DNA from 3 places in the Aliivibrio logei genome. Region 1 is predicted to be linked to each of the others. Evidence: predicted binding sites of a transcription regulator. Region 1 holds the regulator's gene; each other region holds the start of a gene.
The links. Region 1 encodes CRP, which controls carbon source genes, mostly activating them, when cyclic AMP is high. Its sites were predicted from a motif close to TGTGANNNNNNTCACA; they were not measured.

Region 1 (7,709 bases):
AGCGGCAGTCGGACTCGATTCACCATTTTATAATTATCACATCAGTAAAGTGGTTCATTTCTCTCGTAAATTAAACGTAAACAATGTGGTAAAAGTGCTGACGTTCGGCAGTAATTACACGGGAAGTACTGAGATTTGTACTCTATTTCTACGTCCGGAATTTCGTGAAGGCCTCAATGGTCGCTTGATGTCAAAAGCCCGATTTTTAATGATGGCAGAACACCCGCATCGTTTCTCAGACACTATTTTTGCAGAGATGCGTGGTGTGTCAGATGAAGAGGGGCAATCGCCGTTTTGGAAATGGTTACAAAAACACTTCTTTTCTATTGATTTCACCGAAGCCGATTATTTAACAGGTATTGGTTACAAAGGCTTTATTGCCGATCTTATGCCTAAATTACCGATCTATGTCAGTCTGTTAAGCACTGAGGCACAAGCGGTTATCGGCAAGGTGCATGACAGTACTAAACCGGCTTTAAAACTGTTAGAGAATGAAGGGTTTCGTTGTCGTGGTTATGTGGATATTTTTGACGCGGGCCCAACAGTAGAGTGCGATTTACGCAGCATTGAATCGGTGCGAAATTCATTTAAAGCCAAAGTTATCATTACAGAACATAACAGCTCTCAACAGTATTTAATTTCAAATACATCGTTTGAAAATTTTAGAGCAACGGCAACAACAGCTGCTTATGACAAAGCCACTGATACCGTTCATTTAACTAGAGATGCGGCAGATGCATTACAAGTCGATGTTGATGATTACGTACGTTTACTGGCTCAATAGAGGACAAAGGATATGACACATTGGATTGCAGGGGATTGGGTTTCTGGCCACGGTGAAGCAATACAATCATTAAGCCCATACAACAGCAACGTTGTATGGCAGGGAGAAAGCGCAACCAAAGATCAAGTTGAGTCTGCGGTTAGTGCGGCACGACATGCCTTTATTGAGTGGAAAAAGCAGCCTTTCGAAGCGCGCCAAGTGATTATTGAGCGTTTTGCAGCGTTAGTGAAAGAGAACACGGATAAGATTGCTGAAGTCATTTCTAAAGAGACTGGAAAGCCTTTTTGGGAAACAAAAACAGAAGCGGGCGCGATGGTAGGTAAAATTGCCATCTCTATACGTGCGTATCATGAAAGAACGCCCCATAAAGAGCGTGAAGCGGCGGGAAATAAAATAGTACTCAGACATCGCCCATTAGGTGTAATGGCGGTCTTTGGACCGTATAACTTCCCTGGTCACCTCCCTAATGGCCATATCGTTCCTGCATTGCTTGCGGGTAACACGGTGGTATTAAAACCATCAGAGCAAACGCCGTGGACCAGTGAAGTCATTATGACATTATGGCAACAAGCGGGTTTGCCAAATGGGGTGATTAATTTGGTGCAAGGCGCTCGTGAAACTGGTGAAGCGTTAGCGAGTGCCAAAGGTATTGATGGTTTGCTGTTTACTGGCAGTGCCAATACGGGGCATATCCTGCATCGTCAATTTTCTGGAGATACCGGGAAAATGCTCGCTCTAGAAATGGGTGGCAATAATCCAATGGTTATTTCCAAGTCCTTTGGTGAGCAAGAGGCCGCAATTTATACGATTATTCAATCGGCATTTATTAGTGCAGGCCAGCGTTGTACTTGTGCCCGTCGTTTGTATGTTCCTACAGGTAAGGCGGGAGATGAGTTATTAGTTCGTCTCGTTGAAGTGGCAAAAACCATCGTGGTTGATCAACCTTTTGCCGAGAATACGCCATTTATGGGACCACAAATCTCAGTCGCAGCAGCAGAGTTTATTCTCAACGCTCAGAAGAATTTACAAGATTTAGGTGGGGAGTCTCTACTTGAAGCAAAAAGCCTAGGTCACGCCTTTGTTTCTCCGGGGATTATCGATGCTACTAACGTTGCTGAATTACCCGATGAAGAATACTTTGGACCATTGCTACAAGTCGTGCGTTACGAGACATTAGAAGAAGCGGTAGAGCTTGCTAATGACACTCGCTATGGTTTATCTGCGGGTCTAGTATCGACGGATGACAGTGAGTGGGAATACTTTGTAGAACACATTCGTGCAGGTATCGTTAATCGCAATCGTCAATTGACAGGTGCGAGTGGTGATGCGCCATTTGGTGGCCCAGGTGCATCGGGTAATATGAAGCCGAGTGCGTATTATGCGGCAGATTATTGTGCTTATCCAATGGCATCGATGGAAGGTGACGCGTGTGAAATTCCTGCACAATTATCTCCAGGACTAACTCTTTAAGAGGTAACGAGTATGAATAATGTGAATTCTTTATTTTCGGCACTATGGCAAGATTATGTCGTTCGTCTATCTCCTTCTGCTGGGAAGGTTCGACAATTACTGTCTGGCGGTGACGAGATTATTAATGATCACATCGCACTAAGAACGTTTAATCTATCTAAAGTGGGTTTATCTACGTTAGCGGCGCCATTTTTAGCGATGGGCTATAAAGCGTGTGATGAATATGAGTTTGTTGCTAAAAAATTAAAAGCTCAACATTTCGAACATCCAGATCCAAAAGTGCCTAAAGTGTTTATTAGTGAATTATTAGTTGAGGAACTTTCTGTTCAGGCTCAAGATATTATTCATAAATTAGTTAAACAAGTGCCTACCCACTATTTTGTTAGTAATGACTTTTTGTCTTCTGGCCGACCTTGGTCATTAAGTTATGAAGAGTACGAAACGTTAGCAAAAGAAAGTGAATACGCTTCTTGGTTGGCGGCTCATGGTTATGGGGCAAATCATTTTACTGTGTATGTTAATCAGTTGGATGGTTTTGATAGCGTGGTGGATGTAAATCAACATCTTCGAAAAGCGGGTTTTTCTATTAATGAAGTTGGTGGAGAAGTAAAAGGATCTCCTGAGGTTCATTTAGAGCAGTCCTCAACGATGGCTGATAAAGTAACCGTAAACTTTACTGAGGGTGAATTTGACATTCCGGGTGGTTTTTATGAGTTTGCCAAACGTTATGCCTTACCTACAGGGGAATTATATCAAGGGTTTGTTGAGGCTTCTGCGGATAAGATTTTTGAAAGTACCGATGGGTAATTTACGTTTTTACGTCTTTAGGTCGTAAAGTCTACTCATAAAAAAACGCAGCTTATGGGCTGCGTTTTTATTTGTTTATGGTTATCGTTAAATTAACGAGTGCCGTAAACTACAATTGTTTTACCGTGTGCTGAAATCAAGTTTTGCTCTTCAAGCATCTTCAAGATACGACCAACAGTTTCACGTGAACAACCTACAATTTGACCGATCTCTTGACGAGTGATCTTAATTTGCATGCCGTCTGGGTGAGTCATTGCATCTGGTTGTTTAGCTAGATTCAGTAGAGTCTGAGCGATACGGCCTGTTACGTCTAGGAATGCTAAATCACCCACTTTTTGGCTAGTGATTTGTAGACGAGTTGCCATTTGAGCAGAAAGACGCATCAGAATGTCTGGGTTTACTTGAATAAGTTGACGGAATTTCTTGAATGAAATTTCAGCGACTTCACAAGGACTTTTTGCACGAACCCATGCTGAACGTTCTTGGCCTTCTTCAAACAAACCAAGTTCACCAATGAAGTCACCTTGGTTAAGGTAAGAAAGGATCATTTCCTTTCCTTCTTCATCTTTAATCAGTACAGCAACAGAACCTTTTACGATGTAGTAAAGAGTCTCAGCTTTTTCACCCGCGTGAATCAAAGTACTTTTTGATGGGTACTTATGAATGTGACAATGAGATAAGAACCACTCTAATGTTGGATCTGTCTGAGGTTTACCTAGAACCATACTTTATACTTCCTCTGCGTTTGCCAAGTAGGCGATGTCCATTTTAAAATAACTGAGCCAAATATCAGTTTGGCCTATAGAATATGGTTATCGGAACAAGGCTGCATGTTCGTTGAGATAATTGATAAAATAATACCCTGTTTCGCAATCGATTTCTTGACTTTGATCGTATGAATAGTGCGACCAAGGGCACAATTTCGTGAAATGGATCACGAGTTTTCCTTTTATGTTGTAAAGAGGCTTTTATGAATGCTGAAGTTAAATGGATTGATGGATTTACTTTCTTAGGTCAATCACAATCTGGTCACTCTGTTGTTATGGATGGTAATGGTGGAGAAAAAGCACCAAGCCCGATGGAATTGGTATTAATGGCGGCGGGAGGATGTAGCTCTGTTGATGTGATTGATGGTCTGAAATCAGCCAATCAAGCGGTCACGGGTTGTGTCGCTAAGCTATCAAGTGCTCGTCGAGATGTGGCACCAAAATTATTTACTCACGTAAATATTCATTTTGAGATAACAGGGAATAAGCTTGATCCTACGATCGTGGAAAGAGTGACGGCAGATTCTTTACAGAAATATTGTTCAGTGTGTTTAATGCTTGGCTCGGGTATTGAAATGACTCACAGCTGGGAAATCATTGCGTAATTACATTTGAAAAAATTAATGTAAAAAGGCCCGATTCAGTGTTGAATCGGGCCTTTTTTAAAAGGGGGTATGATTACAAAATGAAGCGACTTAAGTCTTCATTTTCAATTAATTCACCTAAACGAGAGGTTACATAAGCGTCATCTACCGTTAAGCTGTCACCGCCTTTCTCTGAAGCATCATAAGAAATTTCTTCCATTAGACGTTCCATTACGGTGTGCAAACGACGAGCACCGATGTTCTCTGTCGTTTCATTAACTCTAAATGCAGACTCTGCAATACGACTAATACCATCTTCAGTAAATTCGATATTGACATTTTCAGTCGCTAATAGAGCGATGTATTGCTCAGTTAGTGAGGCATTTGGCTCGGTTAAAATACGCTTAAAGTCATTTGCCGTTAGCGCTTCTAGCTCAACACGGATCGGTAAGCGACCTTGTAATTCAGGGATCAAATCGGATGGTTTCGCCATTTGGAATGCACCTGATGTGATGAATAGCATGTGATCAGTTCTAACCATGCCATGTTTCGTGCTTACTGTGCTGCCTTCCACTAATGGAAGAAGGTCACGTTGAACGCCTTCGCGAGATACATCACCAGATTGAGAATTTGATCCTTTGCAGATTTTATCTATCTCATCAATAAAGACGATGCCGTGATTTTCTACGTTAAATATGGCTTGTTCTTTTAGCTCTTCAGGGTTGACTAATTTAGCGCCTTCTTCTTCAGCAAGGGCTTTAAGCGCATCTTTGATTTTCATCTTGCGCTTTTTCGTTGTTTCGCCACCAGATAGGTTCTGAAACATGCCCTGAAGTTGGTTCGTCATTTCTTCCATGCCTGGAGGAGCCATGATTTCGACACCCACTTGAGGTGCAGCAACATCAACGTCAATCTCTTTATCGTCTAATTTTCCTTCACGCAATTTCTTACGGAAAGATTGACGAGTGCCAGAGTCATTATCACCTTCTTCATTCTTACCCCATGCATCGCGAGCGGGTGGTAATAAAATATCAAGGATACGATCTTCAGCTTGCTCTTCAGCGCGGAATTTTACTTTTTCTACCGCCTGTTGATGTGTCATTTTGATCGCGACATCGGTTAAATCACGAATGATGCTGTCGACTTCTTTGCCTACATAACCGACTTCTGTGAATTTAGTCGCTTCTACTTTAATGAACGGTGCATTGGCCAGTTTTGCTAAACGACGAGCAATCTCTGTTTTACCGACACCTGTAGGTCCGATCATTAAAATGTTTTTAGGCGTTACTTCTGCGCGTAATTCTGGTTGAAGTTGCATTCGACGCCAGCGGTTACGTAATGCAATGGCGACTGATCGTTTTGCTTTATCTTGACCAATAATATGGCTATCTAATTCGTGTACAATTTCACGAGGAGTCATTTCAGACATGGGTATTCCTTATTATTTGTTGGTATCAAGAACTTCAACGGTATGGTTATGATTGGTGTATACATCAGTATCACCAGCGATAGTCAGTGCTTTCACTGCAATATCGTATGCATCTAAATCTGTATTTTCTAATAATGCGGTTGCCGCAGAACGAGCAAAATAACCACCAGAACCAATAGTGAGGAGGTCATTATCTGCATTGATTAAGTCACCAGTACCACTGATGATCAGTGAGGTAGTGTCATCGGCAACAATTAGCATGGCTTCAAGACGACGTAAATTACGATCACTACGCCAATCTTTTGCTAGTTCAACGGCGGCTTTCGTTAAATTACCTTGGTGCATTTCTAATTTTCGTTCACATAGGTCGAACAAAATGAAGGCATCTGCGGTGCTGCCTGCGAATCCAACGAGTACAGAATCGTTATATAAACGACGAACTTTTTTTACGTTGCCTTTAGCGATCATATCGCCTTGAGATGCTTGGCCATCACCAGCAATAACGACTTTGCCTTCACGGCGAACAGAAACAATTGTAGTCACGAGTAAAACCTCTTATTCGATGAAGTAGTTACTTTTTAAATAACTGTCTTCTTCATGATTATTACTTATGTAATGGGGGGAGGGATTGCGGTTTTCAAGTTGCTTGAATAGAAAAAGGAGCACCTTAGGTACTCCTTTTTAAATATGTGATGTGTTGTCTACTTTTTTAAATGACGGTTATTGATCTTTCCAAATTGCACAAGGTTCTATTTTTGCACGTTGCAATTTATGACGATCTTTTTCTGCGTCACGCTTGAATTTATAAGGTCCAAGCACAACTTTAAACCAACTGCTTCCTTCTGAGTGTCGAACCGTCGACGTTAACCCTTGGAAAGCAATATTCATTTTTCGCTCTTCTGCTTGAGAACGATTTTTATAAGCACCACATTGCATTATGTATGGAATTTCTGAGACTTTTAGGTCTTTTTGCTCAACGGCGATTTCTTTATTTGGAAGCTCATCCATGTAGCTCCACTGCTCTTTTGGTAGCGGTGGAATATTGCTTGTTGAGTCTTTTGGCTTAGGAGCAACAGCTTCTACTATTTCAGGTTTTGTTTTTGGTTCTGGCGCATCGTTTAGAAAGTACAATGCATAACCAAATACGGCGACAAGTAATCCTGCAACAGCAACAGCTTTCCATGGCGTTGAGCCACTAGATACTGGTTTTTTTGCGCCTTTTTTCTTGGCGGTTTTTTTTGGCGCTTTCTGAGGAGAGCGTCCACGTTTCACATAATCTTTATTAGCCACGGTCTTTACTTAAATGCAGTCACTGATACTTACAATGGTAATCAGTTGTGAGAACTCATACCAGTCTTAGTGTAAAAAAGTACGCAAAAAGTCACTATTTGGACAAAATTATTGTTCTTAATAATGACTTTACTAAAGTGTGCTTAATTAAGTTATGAATAAAAGGCTCAATTAGGTGTTTTTAGGGGGAGCCGTACTTTCTCTTACCACTAAAGATGACTCTAAAAGTCGAGAGCCTGAACGCACATCATGACCTTTTAATAAATCTAAAAGCATTAACATAGATTGGCGCCCTATCTCATATCTAGGCTGAGATATGGTGGTGAGTGGCGGATCGCAGTACTGTGAAAATTCAATGTCATCAAAGCCCATGATTGAAATGTCTTGTGGAACTCGAAATCCCATTTGTTTTGCTTTTTGAATCGCACCAATCGCCATTATATCGTTATGACAAAAAATAGCCGTTGGCGGTGATGATAATGAGAGTAAGCTTGTGATTGCTTTAGCGCCAGCCTGAAAAGAAAAATCAGAATAATGAACATAAGTGGTGTTCATTGTTATTCCTGCGCGGCGTAATG
Region 2 (7,709 bases), on a different contig from region 1:
AGCAATGTTGAGCTGGCTGAGCGGATTGGATTATCGCCATCAGCGACACTACGAAGAGTACAAGAATTAGAGCGTAGTAATACGATTCAAGGTTATCGAGCTGTATTAAACCCAAATAAATGTGGGATAGGATTTATTGCTTATGTAACGATTGGATTATCGAATCACAGTAAGAAATCACAAAAAGAATTTGAAGCCCAAATCATGGATTCTAAAGAAGTGGTTGAATGCCACAATATTACGGGTTCCAATGAATATTTACTTCGCGTTGAGACTGAGAGTTTACAGTCTTATAAGCACTTTCATTCAAATGTGCTTGGAGAAATCTCTCAGGTCAACGCGATTGGAACATTAGTGGTGATGGACACGCCTAAAGACGAACGAACTTAGACGTGTAAGCACTTTGCTATCGTGCAGTTTCGACTTAATTTGTGTAATTGCTTCGTTGAATTCAATATCATTTTTACTGGTACAATAATGAAATAAACGGACGCAATAACCACCATTGTTGGATCCGCTAATTTTGCGTATTCAGCGTATGACGTCAGCAATAATATTTTCGCAGCCATAAAGCCCACAAATACAGCGGCACTGATTACGGTATCCATTAACCATTGCTTTGCTTCTGCATCAACTAAAGCAGACTTAACTTCACGACCTTGTGTTTTCATTACCCAATAGCTGGTGTAACAACCCACCATACTAAAGGCACCAAACGCGAGGGCTATGCCTGTATTTACTTCTCTACCACCTTGCATAATGGCTTGAATTGCAGCAATAAATGACAGTACACACATTAAGGTAATTGCGATCCCTTTAAGTAAAATAACTGAAGACTCAATTACCTTAACGCGCTTAATATTTTTCGATATATCTTCTTGTCTGATATAAAGTACGGCCGCTAACGAGATTAATGTTAGACCTAAACTTACTAATGAATACACCCCATCAAAAATAATCACTAACGAATGAATCAACGTACCTAATGCGATGCCTATAATGGCAAACAGTAGTGCTGAAAATGTTGAGACAAGTAACAGCTGCCTCTCTTTTCTAATTAAATATGACATATTTTACTCCATCGACTTATTTTTCGTCTTTTTTATATATGTAACTCATAATATAACCAAAATTGGTGATATGATAATCAGTCAGCGTCAGGTTATTCGTCGCTTAATGCTTTTAATATTTATCATCACTGCCATTATTGAGTTTAGATCATGAAAACCAGTCAAATTGAAATGTTTTTATATACTGTTGAAATGGGGTCAATTGCAGAAGCAGCCCGCAAACTTCAAAAAAGCAGAACCACAGTCAGTGCCGCGTTAAATGCATTAGAAGATGAGCTTAATACCGTCTTATTAACTCGCACAGGAAACCGCATTACTCCAACAGAAATAGGCGAATCCCTTGTTCATGACTTTCAACGAATGTCACTGATCAGCAATGATATTGAAAACAAGTGCTTTCAATACAATAACGGGGTCGCCTCTACAATTCGTGTCGTTCGTGATGATGCATTACCTGAAGTGGTTTGGCGTCAAATATTAGGTAAAATGAGTCGCAAATTCCCAAGCACCAGTATTTCAATTTATGTCGCCCCTTCTCCTGAATTAGAAGAAATGGTTGAGCAAAACATTGTTGATGTTGCTTATGGTTTACTGCCTATAAATAATGAATTATTGCATGTACAGCAAAATGAATTAGGCCAGATACGAATGATGTCTGTCGCCCATAAAGATCATCCTTTAAGTCAACTCAGAAAAGTGAACTTAACCGATCTTGAAAGCAATACCGAAATCATAGTAAATTATATTGATGAAGATGGACTAATGGTCGTTGAACCAAAATCAAGTAAGTATATTGCACTTACTTTTTATGAACACTTACGAGATGCAGTATTAGATAAAACAGGTTGGTCTTCGGTTCCTTCACTCTTAATCAATGAACATTTACGAGATGGGACATTGAAAGTGCTTAAACATAACCGCGCGATGAATTGGCAATCTTTTGCTGAAATGACAAAAGCAACCATGCCTCGTGGCGTCATTATTGATTGGTTATCAGAGCAAGTAGAAGATTATTTATTGGAAGTGTCTGAATAGTCGTTATTTATAGATAATCAGGTAGGATTACAAACCATTAAAAAATTTAATAATCCTCTGCGAAGAATACCCCCTCGATACCTTCACAAAGAATCATTAGGTTAGAAATAGAAACTATCTCCAACCTTTTTTATTTATCGATTTAAACGTTGGTCAACTTCAACCGCAAGCGCAACTGATGCACCAACCATTGGGTTGTTCCCCATACCAATAAAGCCCATCATTGCAACGTGTGCAGGAACAGATGAACTCCCTGCAAATTGTGCATCCGCATGCATTCTGCCCATCGTATCTGTCATACCATAAGAGGCAGGACCCGCGGCTACGTTATCTGGATGTAATGTACGACCCGTACCGCCACCAGATGCAACTGAAAAATACGGTTTACCTTGTGCTAAACGTTCTTGTTTGTAGATACCAGCAACAGGATGTTGAAAACGAGTAGGATTGGTTGAGTTACCCGTAATACTGACATCAACTCCTGCCGCATGCATAATTGCCGTGCCTTCTCGCACATCATCAGCCCCATAGCAAAGGATGTCACCGCGTTGTGTTTGTGAAAAACGTTTTCTGCTTACTTCAACTAACTCACCAGTTTGATAATTAAATTGCGTTCTTACGTAAGTAAAACCATTGATACGAGAGATAAGGTACGCTGCATCTTTACCTAAACCATTCAACACAACCCTTAATGGTGTATTACGTGATTTGTTTGCATTAAGTGCGATTTTTATCGCGCCTTCAGCTGCAGCAAAAGATTCATGACCCGCCAAAAAAGCAAAACATTGAGTCTCATCAGATAATAAACGAGCCGCTAGAGCACCGTGACCAAGGCCAACTTGACGTTGCGCTGCCACGCTGCCTTTTTTACAAAATGCTTGTAGACCTTCACCAATAATATTCGCTGCCGCCGCTGCACTGCCGGCCTTGCGATATAACGCCAATGCCGAGCCCAACGTATAAGCATCGCATGCATTATCAAAAGCAATTGGTTGGGTATCAATGACTAATTTTTTAGGATCAATATTCATTTCAAGACAATAGTTATACGCATCATCTAATGTAGAGAAATTCATTTCTTCAAGTAGGGTTTGGATATTCGTATTCATAATGATGGCCTCAATTATTCTTGACGTGGGTCGACAGTTTTTACCGCTTCAGCGAAGCGTCCATAAGTACCTGATGCCGCTTTTAATGCATCATCTGCAGATACACCCTTGCCAATATCAGCCATCATTTTTCCAAGATTCAAATATTCATAACCAATCACTTCACTATTTTCATCAAGGCCTAAACGTGTCACATATCCTTCAGCAAGCTCCATATAACGAACGCCTTTGGCGCTAGTTGAGTAGCTTGTTCCTACTTGACTTCGTTTGGTTTTACCTAAATCTTCTAAAGCAGCACCTATCTCTAAGCCGCCTTCTGAGAATGCAGATTGAGTACGACCGTAAGCAAATTGAAGGAAGATTTCACGCATCGCAACGTTAATTGCATCACACACTAAATCGGTATTCATTGCCTCTAAAATGGTTTTTCCGGTAAGAATTTCGGCAGCCATCGCAGCAGAATGCGTCATACCAGAACAACCGATCGTTTCAATCAGTACTTCTTCGACGATGCCGTCTTTTACGTTAAGGGTAAGTTTTGCTGCACCTTGTTGAGGAGCACACGCACCAACACCATGACTTAATCCTGAAATCGCGATGACTTCTTTTGGATTTATCATTCGACCTTCAACAGGGATAGGAGCTGATGGGTGGAGATCGCCTCTTTGAATAGGGCACATGGTTTGAATTTCTGATGCGTATTGCATAATATTTTCCCAATGATTAGGAAAACAGGTGTAGGAGGGCATTGATAACCTACAGACCAAGAGCGATCAACTCGAACTTAACTACTTGCTAATCAATTACATCGGAAGACATTATGCAAGGCACAATTATCTACGCAACATGGCATTATCTCGCCAATTATAATTGATCAGGTCATTGTTGAGTTCGGTTTATTAAGACCGTTCAAACAGATACACCTGTTCTCTTTACTGTAGGAGTCATCAGCCAAATTGGCGGTTAAGTAGGTGGCACCCCATCACCTTGTACACCTTTATATTAGACCTACATCACACTATTGTGCAACAACGTTATTAGATTAAATTCACATAAAAATATTGCGTTTTATATTCATATAACCATAAAGAAAAAGAGTCTACTACAAAATAACGCTTTTACCTTACTCGTCAAACCCACGCTATTAAACTGATTATTATAATGTTTTTACCATTAACTTTTGTCCTAAATAAACCACATCCACTTTTGCATAACCCAGTGCGACCGCTTCAAATTGTTGACTTAATTCATGGGCATGAGCTTTATTTCTTATTTCACTGCTGAGATCAGCTATTTTTTCTTTTGGTACATCGTATCAAACTCAGGAACGTGCTTCTCCCAGCACGGAGAATCGCCAATATGCTTTTCAACAGCAGTAATAAACTCCCTCACTAACGCCGTTTGTTTTCTATGTGGATACAATGCATACAACGCTGCACCTTGATCGCAAAGTAAATAATGAGTAAGTAATGGCTTTAACTTCATTTCAATTATTGAACGTTCAAGATTTGAAGAATATACCATCGCATAGCCTAAACCATCTTTCACCGCTGCTAACAGCGTTCGTACATCACTAACTTTATAATTTCCTTTCATTTTATAACTTTTAAACTGAGTGGAGTCTGGGCTATCACTCAGCTTCATCGTATCGACAGTCAAAGAACCATTACTGTAAATGACAGAAGGTAAGCACTCCAACTCTTCAGGTTTTTTCGGCTCTCCGTACTGCTTAATAAAGTCCTCCGAAGCAAGGATAACAGGACGAATATCAGCAAGTTTCTTCGCAATTAAATTTGAATCATCTAAACGCCCTAATCGAAAAGCAACATCAAAGTGATCAGATATAATATCCGTCCGCTTATCATCCATTAAAAGATCAATTTCAACGTCTGGATACACTGTCATAAACTGACTAATAACAGGATGGAGGTATTGTTGACCAATATGTAACGGAGCCGTTATACGGATGCGACCTTTGAGATCGGTATGATATGAATCAGCAATTGATTTCACATCCCCTAGCGTATTCAGAAGTTTATGTGCCTGATCTAAAATATCCTCTCCCGCAGGCGTTAATGAAAACGATCGCGTTGAACGATTAAGCAACTGAACGCCCAATTCGGTTTCTAGCTTTTTAATTTGCTTAGACAACGAGGAATTATCCATATCATGCAATGCTGCCGCCTTTGTAAAAGAACCTTGCTGCACGACATCAATAAATAAAGAAAGCTGGTTAACCAAAGACATTACATGTTCCAAATATTAGATGTTCGATTAAAGAGCATTAAACCTTAAATTGAATAACAGTGCTACTGACTCTTTATACGATTCATTACAAAAAGAAAAAAGCCCCCACCTTTCCTCCATCATCACATTAAAACTGGTCCAATCATCCTTAACTTTATAAATCAAACATCGAAATTTTAATAGATTAAACACTCAAAACCAAAAATAAATACTAAGAGAACTAATCTATTTAAAACAAAAAGAAACGTCATACCTGATAAAAAATGGCAACAAAACGTGACACAACTCGCAATTTAACTCATATAAATGCTATTTATTTGCTTTTACCCCCCAAAGAATGGACATAATGACAACGAATTTAATTAGAGTACAAAGGATATGTATTTACATATGGCTATATTAGCACCTTGGGTATTGTGTTCAGGTATTGACACTGACCCCAGTAAAAAATGGACATTTCGAGAACCTTCGAGGACAGACGGTGACAATGTTTATTCATTGATCACCGACTGCTCACCACTTGATATTAATTCTTCATACTGCAACTTTCTTCAATCTACACATTTCAGTAATACCTGCGTTTTAGCAGAAAAAGATGACGACCTTGCTGGTTTTATTTCTGGTTATCAAAAACCGAATGAACCAAACACTTTGTTTATATGGCAAGTTGCCGTCTCTCCCCGCTATCGAGGTAAAGGTTTAGCTTACTCCATGCTAAATACACTTTTACAACGAGAAAGCCTCAAGCATATAAAAGCCTTAGAAACGACGATAACCAAAGCAAATGACGCCTCTTGGTCACTGTTTAAAAAGCTCGACGCTAATAATGGTAATCAAGGCGAAGTAAGCACTTTTCTAGACCAAAAAATACACTTCAAAGATAAACACGATACTGAATATTTGTATCGCATCCCTTTACATTCATCGTCAATAAAATAGGAATAATAAACGGAATCATCATGAATATTTTTAAAACACGAGAATCAAAAGTACGTTCATACTCAAACAACTTTCCTGTTATTTTTCAAAAAGCAAAGGGATGCTGGTTAGAAGCCGAAAACGGGGAACGTTACCTCGATTTCCTTGCCGGAGCAGGCTCTCTCAATTACGGTCACAACAACCCAGTTTTAAAGCAAGCTTTGCTTGAATACATTGAACAAGATGGAATTACACACGGCCTAGATATGCATTCAAGCGCAAAGGCAACATTCTTAAATGCGCTAAATCATTACATTCTTGAGCCAAGACATCTCGACTATAAAGTTCAATTTACAGGTCCTACGGGAACAAATGCGGTTGAGGCCGCTTTAAAACTGGCGCGAAAAGTAAAAAACCGAACTAATATTGTGGCATTTACAAATGGATTTCACGGCTGTACTGCTGGTGCGTTAGCTGCCACAGGTAATCAACATCATCGTCAAGGCGCAGGCGTTAGCTTAAACAATATCACTCGCATTCCTTTTGAAGGCTATGCAGATATTGATGGACTTAACCTATTCGAAACCATGTTATCTGATAACTCAAGTGGCCTAGATAAACCTGCCGCTGTTCTTTTAGAGACAGTGCAAGGTGAAGGTGGATTAAACGTTGCTTCAAACCAATGGTTACAACGTTTAAGTAAGATTTGTAAAGCCAACGACATTCTTATGATTGTTGATGACATTCAAGCAGGTTGTGGCCGTACAGGAACCTTCTTTAGTTTCGAACCATCAGGTATCAAACCTGATATGGTTACACTGTCTAAATCAATTGGTGGCTACGGTTTACCAATGGCAGTCGTTTTACTTAAACCTGAATTAGACCAATGGAAACCAGGCGAGCACAACGGTACTTTCCGTGGTAACAATCACGCGTTCATCACTGCGGCTAAAGCCATTGAAATATATTGGTCAAACTCAAATTTTGAAGAACATATTAAACAGTGCTCTCAAAAAGTAAGTGACGTAATCGAACGCTCAATCAAGCGCCACCCTAAACTATTTGTAAAACAAAAAGGACGCGGCATGATGATTGGGGTTGAGTGTGAAAATGCATTCATCTCAACTGAAATTGCTAAGACATGCTTTAAAAATGGCATGATCATCGAAACTGCCGGACCTGCTGATGAAGTTGTAAAATTCTTTTGTCCATTAACGATAACAGAATCAGAACTTATCGAAGGATTAACTATCTTCGAAAATGCCGTTGAAGCGGTAGCTTCTACCTATTTCAAAAAAGCATCTTAAGCAGGGAAGAATCATGATAGTAA
Region 3 (7,709 bases), on a different contig from region 1:
GTGCAGTAATACAACATCACCAGATTCTGCTTGTTGTAAATCTGCCATCATTGCAGCAAAATCTTTCGATTTAGTTTCTGCGTTGTAGTAGCTGTATTGTGCAGTTTCGATACCAGCAGCAGTAAATACACCAATGTGGTTTGCCCATGTTGGGTTACTGATCCAAATTTTCACATCGCCTAATTGGCGTTTAATAAATTCACCAGCTACACGAAGTGCACCAGTACCACCAGGCGCTTGTGCTGTTTGAGTGCGTTTTTCTGTAATGACATCAGCGTTATTGCCAAACAACAGTTTTTGAACAGCTAGGCCGTATTCTGCAGTACCTTGGATGGTTAAATATGACTTTGTTTTTTCAGTATCAAGCAATACAGCTTCTGCTTTTTTTACTGTTTTCAATACTGGAGTCTGACCCGCTTCGTTCTTATAAATACCAACACCTAAGTTGATTTTTTCAGCACGAGGGTCATTTTTAAATTCATCAGTTAGGCCAAGAATTGGATCAGCTGGAGCGGCAGAGATTTTTTCAAACATAGTCATCATCCATGGTGAGATTAAAATAAAAAGTTTAAGAACGGTTTAGTTATTTATACCCGTTTACCTTGTAAGTTTGCAACGATTAGATAACGAAAAAAGTGATTTTTAATCGTAAAAAGGAAAAAGAGAGGCAGAATGGTAATAAATGACAACAGAACGGCATTTAAATACCGTTCTGCTGAATGAAAGAAAGGTTAGTAATTGATTTTAATTTTGTTTGACGCTGCGATAGCATCTTCAATTGCCGACTCAAGATTGTCTCTGCGTGTTATGGCGACCCCTAAGCGACGACGCCCATCAATTTCAGGTTTACCAAATAATTTTATTTGAGTTTGTGGTTGGCTCAATGCCTCTGCCAGTCCATCAAAACGAATATTTGTAGAGGTACCTTGGCCTAAGATCACAGAAGAAGCAGAAGGACCATATTGAACGATGTTATTGATGGGCATTCCCGTAAACGCACGAACATGCAGAGCAAATTCAGACATTTCTTGAGAGATTAACGTTACTAATCCAGTATCGTGTGGGCGAGGTGAGACTTCATTGAAATAAATATCATCGCCTTTAATGAAGAGCTCTACACCAAATAAACCATAACCGCCTAATGCGTTAACGACTTTTTCTGCCGCGTCTTGTGCTTGTTGTAATGCCGCTTCCGTCATTACTTGAGGTTGCCAAGACTCGCGGTAATCACCATCTTCTTGGCGATGACCGATAGGATCACAGAAATGAATGCCATCAACCGCACGGATAGTTAACAGTGAAATTTCGTAATCAAAATCCACAAAACCTTCAACAATAACGCGACCTGCTCCCGTTCGTCCGCCATCTTGCGCGTAGTCCCATGAGGTTTTAATATCATCCTCGGTCTTGATAACGCTTTGTCCTTTGCCTGATGAACTCATTACCGGCTTAATTACACACGGCATACCTACAAATTTAACGGCGTCGACCAGTTCTTCATAGCTGTCTACAAAACGATAAGGAGACGTCGGTAATTTTAATTCTTCAGCGGCTAATCGACGAATGCCTTCACGGTTCATGGTCAATTTAGTCGCGTTAGCGGTTGGAACAACGTTAAGGCCTCGTTTTTCTAATTCAACGAGTTTGTCTGTGGCAATGGCTTCAATTTCAGGCACGACATAATCTGGTTTTTCTTTTTCAATGACTTCTTGAAGTGCATCAGCATCTAACATATCAATGGCATAGCTACGGTGTGCGACTTGCATTGCTGGGGCATTTAAATAGCGATCAACCGCAATAACTTCCAAACCAAGGCGTTGGCATTCAATAGCCACTTCTTTGCCTAATTCACCGGAACCAAGCAATAATACTTTTGTAGCTGAAGACGATAGAGCAGTACCAAACATAATGAATTCTCATGATAGATAGTGAAATATGCCGCTATCATACTAAAATTAGATAGATACGCAAACGATTGCTTTTGATTTTTTATGGGTCTTTTATGCATCAATGTGGAAGAGAGCTCACACTACTGATTTGTTTATTGATACTGTGAATACCTTGGGTTGTATTCACTACCTCTACTGGTATGCTATTTTTTTTATATTAGCAGCAGTACTTCATTATGGATGTTCAAACCACTTATGTGCCTCACTCAGGACCTGTACAGCAATGGGCTTTTTATGGACTTTTAGAAAATAAGAAATTTGTTGTAAGCGATTGTATTGATATTAAAGATACGCCAAATGGCTTAGGTAATCCGGTATGGTTAGCGCAACAGAAAGTGGCCAAAGATAACGCGCCAGTGGTGGATCTTTTATTAAAGAAAGGGGCTATATTTGTGGGTAAAACTCAAATGGATGAGTTTGGTTTTGGACTTCATGGTAATAACCCACATTACGCTGCGATTAAAAATCCAAACAGTGAAGGGCGATTAATTGGTGGATCATCTTGCGGAGCCATTGCGGCGGTCGCGAATGGCTTGGCTGATATCGGCTTAGGCACGGATTTAAGTGGTGGAATACGAGTCCCTGCGGTATACGCTGGTTTATATGGTTTTAAATCGTCTTCTTGTGCCGCTAATATGAAGGGGGTTTATTGCATTGCAAAAGAAGAAACCTCTTTAGGCTGGGTTGCGAAGAGTTTGTCGGACATTAGAAAAGTCGCAACGACATTAACTCCGATGTCTCCATTAATGACGGTCGATCGTATTGTCGTGCTAGACAGCTTGTTTCTTGATGTTCCAGAAGAAGCAAAGGCAAAACTAGAACAATTACTTGAGGCATCCCCTTATAAAGTCGTTCGTAGTAAAGCGATCAGTAAAATAATAACCATGAAAGCTGCCGAAAGTTTTAAAGTCATTACCGCGACAAGAGGGCTACGTAACATAGAACCGTGGGTTGAAAAAAACCACCCAATGCTCAGTAATGAAATTAAAATGCAACTTAAATGGTTATCTTCATTAAAGTACAAAGATGAGCGAATTGCCCTAGAGCAAAGGGATCTTGTTAAATCGGTTTTAGAGTCACTTTTAGATGAAAAAACACTGTTGCTACTGCCAACGACCGCTAACATTGCCCCACCAGAAACGGCAACGGATGAGCAGTTATACAAACTTAACTCATTGATATTAAAATACACATCACTAGCCAGTTTAGCTGATTTACCTCAATTGCATCTTCCGTGGTTTACTGTGAATAATTCACCTTGGGGAGTGTCATTAATCGGTAAAAAAGGAATGGATAGACAATTAATTGATGCGGCTATTCGATGGAAAGGGAACCAATAAACAGAGATAAAAATAGAGGAGGCTGATGCATCCTCTATTTTTTTAAGTCAAAATCTATAAAGACACGTATTCTAATATCATGTTTGGACTCAGATCTTTAAGAGTACAGGTCGTAATCGCTAAATGACTGATTGCCCCTTTGTGATCTTCAACCAATGCCGCTTTTTTGATTTCAGACAAGGCTTCGCGAGACATATTCGCGTGAACTAATGCCACTTGAAGTGGGGGTAAACTCGGGTTAAATGCTGCGTTTTCCGCGTACATACCGTGGTAGATATTACCGTTATTCATTTCTAAAGCGACACCACTAAAGTTTTTTGAATAAGGGGCGTGGCTACGATTTGCAGCATCGAATGCTTGCATTAGTAATGGAGATGTCGATTCAAAGCTCAGTTGATGTGATGTTGTGGCTAACAAACCACCTTCAACACCTAAGTCTTTAGGACCAAACGATTCTGGTAAATACGCTTGCAGAGATTTTTCATCACGTTCTGGTAATTGCACCATTAATGAATCGGCCGTTGTTAGCTCATTCATAAATTGACGACAATGCCCACATGGGCTGAAGTTGATCGTGATGTCTGAAATCCCTGTTTCACCATGAATCCATGCATGACTGATTGCAGATTGCTCAGCATGAATGGTTTGGCCTAATTGAACATTACTGAATTCCATGTTGGCACCAAAATATAAGTGTCCAGAGGTGCCGCGAGCAATCGCTCCAACATAGAAATTAGAAATAGGAGCAACAGAAAATGCCGCGGCTAAGGGAAGCAGCGCCAATCTTAATTCTTTATCCGTTAATTGACTTTGAGCCAATAATGCTTGGAATTTATCTTTAGTGATAACACCAGTGAATTGGTCATTAACTAAAGGGGTGATCGCTGTATTGAGAGAAGAAGGAAGGGCATCCATGGCTTCTTGTAAGCGTTGTTGTAGGGCGTTCTTATGTAGAGTGGTCATTTGTATGATCCTTCTTAAGTTTTATGGGATCATTTTAGAGGGAATAAGAAATGAAACATAGATCAATCTCACACTCAATGATGCAATTTTTCATTAATTACATCATTGAGAGAGAGGTCACACCATATTTGGTGATATTTTACTCAGTAGTTACTGCATCATTAGCATTAATGAGTAAATGATTGGAGCCACAAGCGAAGTAATTATCCCGCAGATAACCAAGGCCAACGAGCTAAATGCCGCATCTTGATGGTTGACTTCAGCCGCTTGAGCCGTGCCTAGCGCGTGAGACACGTTACCCATGGTAAGGCCACGGGCCAGTGAACTTTTTATGCCAATTAAGTTGTAAATTGGGTAAGCGAATATAGCGCCCATTAAACCTGCTAACAAAACCAAAATAGCAGCAATAGCGGCTTCACCTTGAAGTTGAGATGAAATAGCCATCGCAATCGGTGTAGTCACCGATTTAGGAAGAATACTTGCCACTAGCTGCATATCAGCGCCCATCCATACTGCCAAAAATGCACCAGACAGCATAGAAAAAAGAGAACCAACACTACAAGCAAGTAGAATGATTTTCCAATTTTCGCGTATGTGCGGAAGCTGCTCATACAATGGATAAGCGAGCGCGACAACAGCAGGTTGAAGCAAATAACTTAAAAACGCATTATCAGCATAGTAAGTTTCATAAGGCACTTTTAATGCCATTAAAATGGGAATAACAATCATAACACTCAACAATAGAGGGTTATTTAATGGGTGAGGGTAGCGCTTTGCAAACCAACGAGCAGAATAGAAAACAATAACAGTCAGAATTACCCACATTAGTGCTTACCTCTTTCAAGGCGATCAATAAATAATGAAAGACAAACGAGCACTAATAGCGAACCACCAGCAGTGCTGACAATAATGGGTATTGCATTGGTCAGCAGTAAATCGAAATGCGTCATTAAACCAACCGAAATTGGAATAAATAAGATTAACATATTACGCATAAAGAACTGACAGCCAGTGGCCGTCCAATCTGGCTTACAGACACCAACCACCATGGCGGTAAATAATATCAGCATCCCAATAATGCTGCCGGGTACCGATATGGATAACCAAGATTGAATGCCATTTCCTGCAAACAAAGAAGCAAAGATCCAAGCAAAAGAGTAAATATATTTAATCATGATACTAACTGTTGTACGTAATTATAAACGGCGCGAAGAATCGCAGTCTTTTTCTCATTACCTTCAGACTCAAGGTATAAGCTTTCAAAGCGTGTTTCGTAATCAGACATGTGCGTCTCAAAATAATCTTGTAGATGCGCTTGCCAACGTAGTTGTTCTGATTCATTTAACGTGTGCGGGAAGTTACGAGCACGATAGCGGAACAATAATGGCTTGATACGAGGATCACTCACATTCGGTTCAAAATCAATAAGCTGTTCAGGCGTTGATTGACGGATCATATCAATGGCTGTTTTATCTGCATGAGAGAAAAAGCCATCATAAAGTAAAGTATCTACATTTGACGATTTCTCATAGCCAGGATCAATACTGTATAAGTCGATCAACTTTTGGCGAATTTCTGGGTTTTCACGAATCACTTTCAAGTTTCGCAAACACGCTTCACGATCAACATTAAGCGCGATAGCATTTTCAGCCGTTAACGTTTTTGCTGGGGCAAGAATAGGGCATTTGTTAAGATGAACAAGCTTAACAGGGACCGGTAATTCATCAGGACCCAATTCAGAACGCTTGGTATACATACGTTGGTGTAATTGTTCTGCATCTAGTTCAAGAAAAACCGCAGGGTCTAACGCTAAATCAATCGTGATCACCGCATTGTTGTTGGTTGGATGCCAAGCAACAGGCACAATCCAACTGATGTTTCCTCTATCGACGCCGAACATACCAGATACGTGCATCAATGGCGTCATTTCAATAATGTCGATTAATGTCGCCGCTTTCTTTTTATGGCGCATAGAAAGTAGGTAGTTAAACATTTTAGGCTGTGCTTTTTTCACAACTTTAGCGAGCTCAATTGTCGCAATAACATCGGCCATCGCATCATGGGCGTTTTCATGCTCAATGCCGTTTGCTTGAGAGAGTTTTTCTAATCTAAAGCTTGGCTTGCCTTCTTCGTCTTTTGGCCATTCAATACCTTCAGGACGTAGCGCATAAACAGCACGCATCACATCAAGTAAATCCCAACGTGAATTACCATTTTGCCAGCTCCAACCATACGGTTCGAAGAAGTTGCGATATAAGGTGTAGCGAGAAACTTCATCATCAAAACGAATGTTGTTATAACCTAAAGAACAGGTGTTTGGTTTTGATAGCTCGTTATGGATTTGAGCAATAAACTCAGGCTCAGACAGACCTTTACTGACCGCCGTTTGCGGAGTAATGCCAGTAATCAAACATGCTTCAGGAGAAGGTAAGTAATCGATAGGAGGGCGACAATAAATGACTAATGGCTCACCAATAATATTAAAGTCTTCATCGGTTCGCACACCTGCAAATTGGCAAGGGCGATCTAAAGAGGGACTTGTTCCCCACGTTTCATAATCAAAGAAGAAGAAGGACGGGGCATTACTACTATTCATGGCTATATTCCAAAAGTATCGTGTTCATATTATACGCCTAATTAAACAAGGGGTTAAAGTATTAAAAGTCTATCTATTCAATGTGCCATATATAGATAAATAGCGTTTAATATTCGCACTTTCGTCCAAATCGGTGTCCAATTTTGACTTTCAATGCGTCCAAAAAATCACTTAAACTCAACAAAAATACTGTCCGAATTTAATTCACTAACCACATAACCCAGCTCAATCAGCAATTGGCGTAATGGTTGTACTAAAGCATAGACTGCTTGGTCTGTTTCATCTTCTATTTCAAGATATGAGATATCAATCACAGTGTTTAGTTTACCAAGCTTTATTGCATCATTAATAGCAGTAAACGAACGAATTTTTAAATTTTCAAATAAATGCTGCTGTGCTTGCAAAGCCATTAGCTTGGCTTGCTGTGCAGTAATTAACCTTTCAGGTTCGCTATGCAAGATCAAACTCTGCTCTAAGCGGTTCACAATCTCAGAGTTAACCGAGCGGCCATTAAGTTCTGCAGCTTTATGAATTTGATCTTTAAGTTCAGTAGGGACACGAACATTAATCTGTGGTGGTCTTGCCGTCATGATTTAACCCAATTTATAGAACAATTTGACAATGGTAGCCAATTGCTACCATAATTCAATAGTAGCCAAATGGATACTATTTGAGATCAAGTTAAAGATTGGGGTGGAGCAATGAATAAAAAGACAGCAAAAAGACCGAATCCATACGGATTAAGATTATCGGATGACTTAAAAGCAGAGCTAAAGGGAAAAGCAGCAGAATCACAACGCTCACTGAATGCTGAAATAATCTACCGACTAACGCAGTCACTCATCAAGCAATCAATTTAGG

Region 2: ectA (diaminobutyrate acetyltransferase) is a predicted target of CRP. The motif match lies at 5,737-5,752, and genes of this name have one in related genera.
Region 3: cdd (cytidine deaminase) is a predicted target of CRP. The motif match lies at 4,359-4,374, and genes of this name have one in related genera.

Annotation. Positions count from the first base shown of each region.
Region 1 is NZ_MAJU01000006.1:125,181-132,889, reverse strand. It holds gene astA (arginine N-succinyltransferase) at 1-784, shown strand, start outside; gene astD (succinylglutamate-semialdehyde dehydrogenase) at 797-2,254, shown strand; gene A6E04_RS03770 (DUF1338 domain-containing protein) at 2,267-3,061, shown strand; gene crp (cAMP-activated global transcriptional regulator CRP) at 3,154-3,786, opposite strand; gene A6E04_RS03760 (OsmC family protein) at 4,032-4,433, shown strand; gene hslU (ATP-dependent protease ATPase subunit HslU) at 4,507-5,841, opposite strand; gene hslV (ATP-dependent protease subunit HslV) at 5,854-6,384, opposite strand; gene A6E04_RS03745 (SPOR domain-containing protein) at 6,562-7,131, opposite strand; gene cytR (DNA-binding transcriptional regulator CytR) at 7,303-7,709, opposite strand, start outside.
Region 2 is NZ_MAJU01000004.1:637,768-645,476, forward strand. It holds gene A6E04_RS03045 (Lrp/AsnC family transcriptional regulator) at 1-390, shown strand, start outside; gene A6E04_RS03050 (cation efflux transmembrane domain-containing protein) at 387-1,070, opposite strand; gene A6E04_RS03055 (LysR family transcriptional regulator) at 1,221-2,105, shown strand; gene A6E04_RS03060 (GGGtGRT protein) at 2,240-3,214, opposite strand; gene A6E04_RS03065 (iron-sulfur cluster assembly scaffold protein) at 3,229-3,921, opposite strand; fluoride riboswitch at 4,146-4,210, opposite strand; gene A6E04_RS03070 (LysR family transcriptional regulator) at 4,505-5,461, opposite strand; gene ectA (diaminobutyrate acetyltransferase) at 5,852-6,400, shown strand; gene ectB (diaminobutyrate--2-oxoglutarate transaminase) at 6,421-7,686, shown strand; gene A6E04_RS03085 (ectoine synthase) at 7,700-7,709, shown strand, end outside.
Region 3 is NZ_MAJU01000008.1:55,277-62,985, forward strand. It holds gene A6E04_RS04340 (amino acid aminotransferase) at 1-534, opposite strand, end outside; gene purT (formate-dependent phosphoribosylglycinamide formyltransferase) at 732-1,907, opposite strand; gene A6E04_RS04350 (amidase family protein) at 2,126-3,289, shown strand; gene cdd (cytidine deaminase) at 3,344-4,252, opposite strand; gene A6E04_RS04360 (CidB/LrgB family autolysis modulator) at 4,403-5,077, opposite strand; gene A6E04_RS04365 (CidA/LrgA family protein) at 5,077-5,427, opposite strand; gene sbcB (exodeoxyribonuclease I) at 5,424-6,848, opposite strand; gene A6E04_RS04375 (Arc family DNA-binding protein) at 7,016-7,438, opposite strand; gene A6E04_RS20890 (Arc family DNA-binding protein) at 7,550-7,708, shown strand.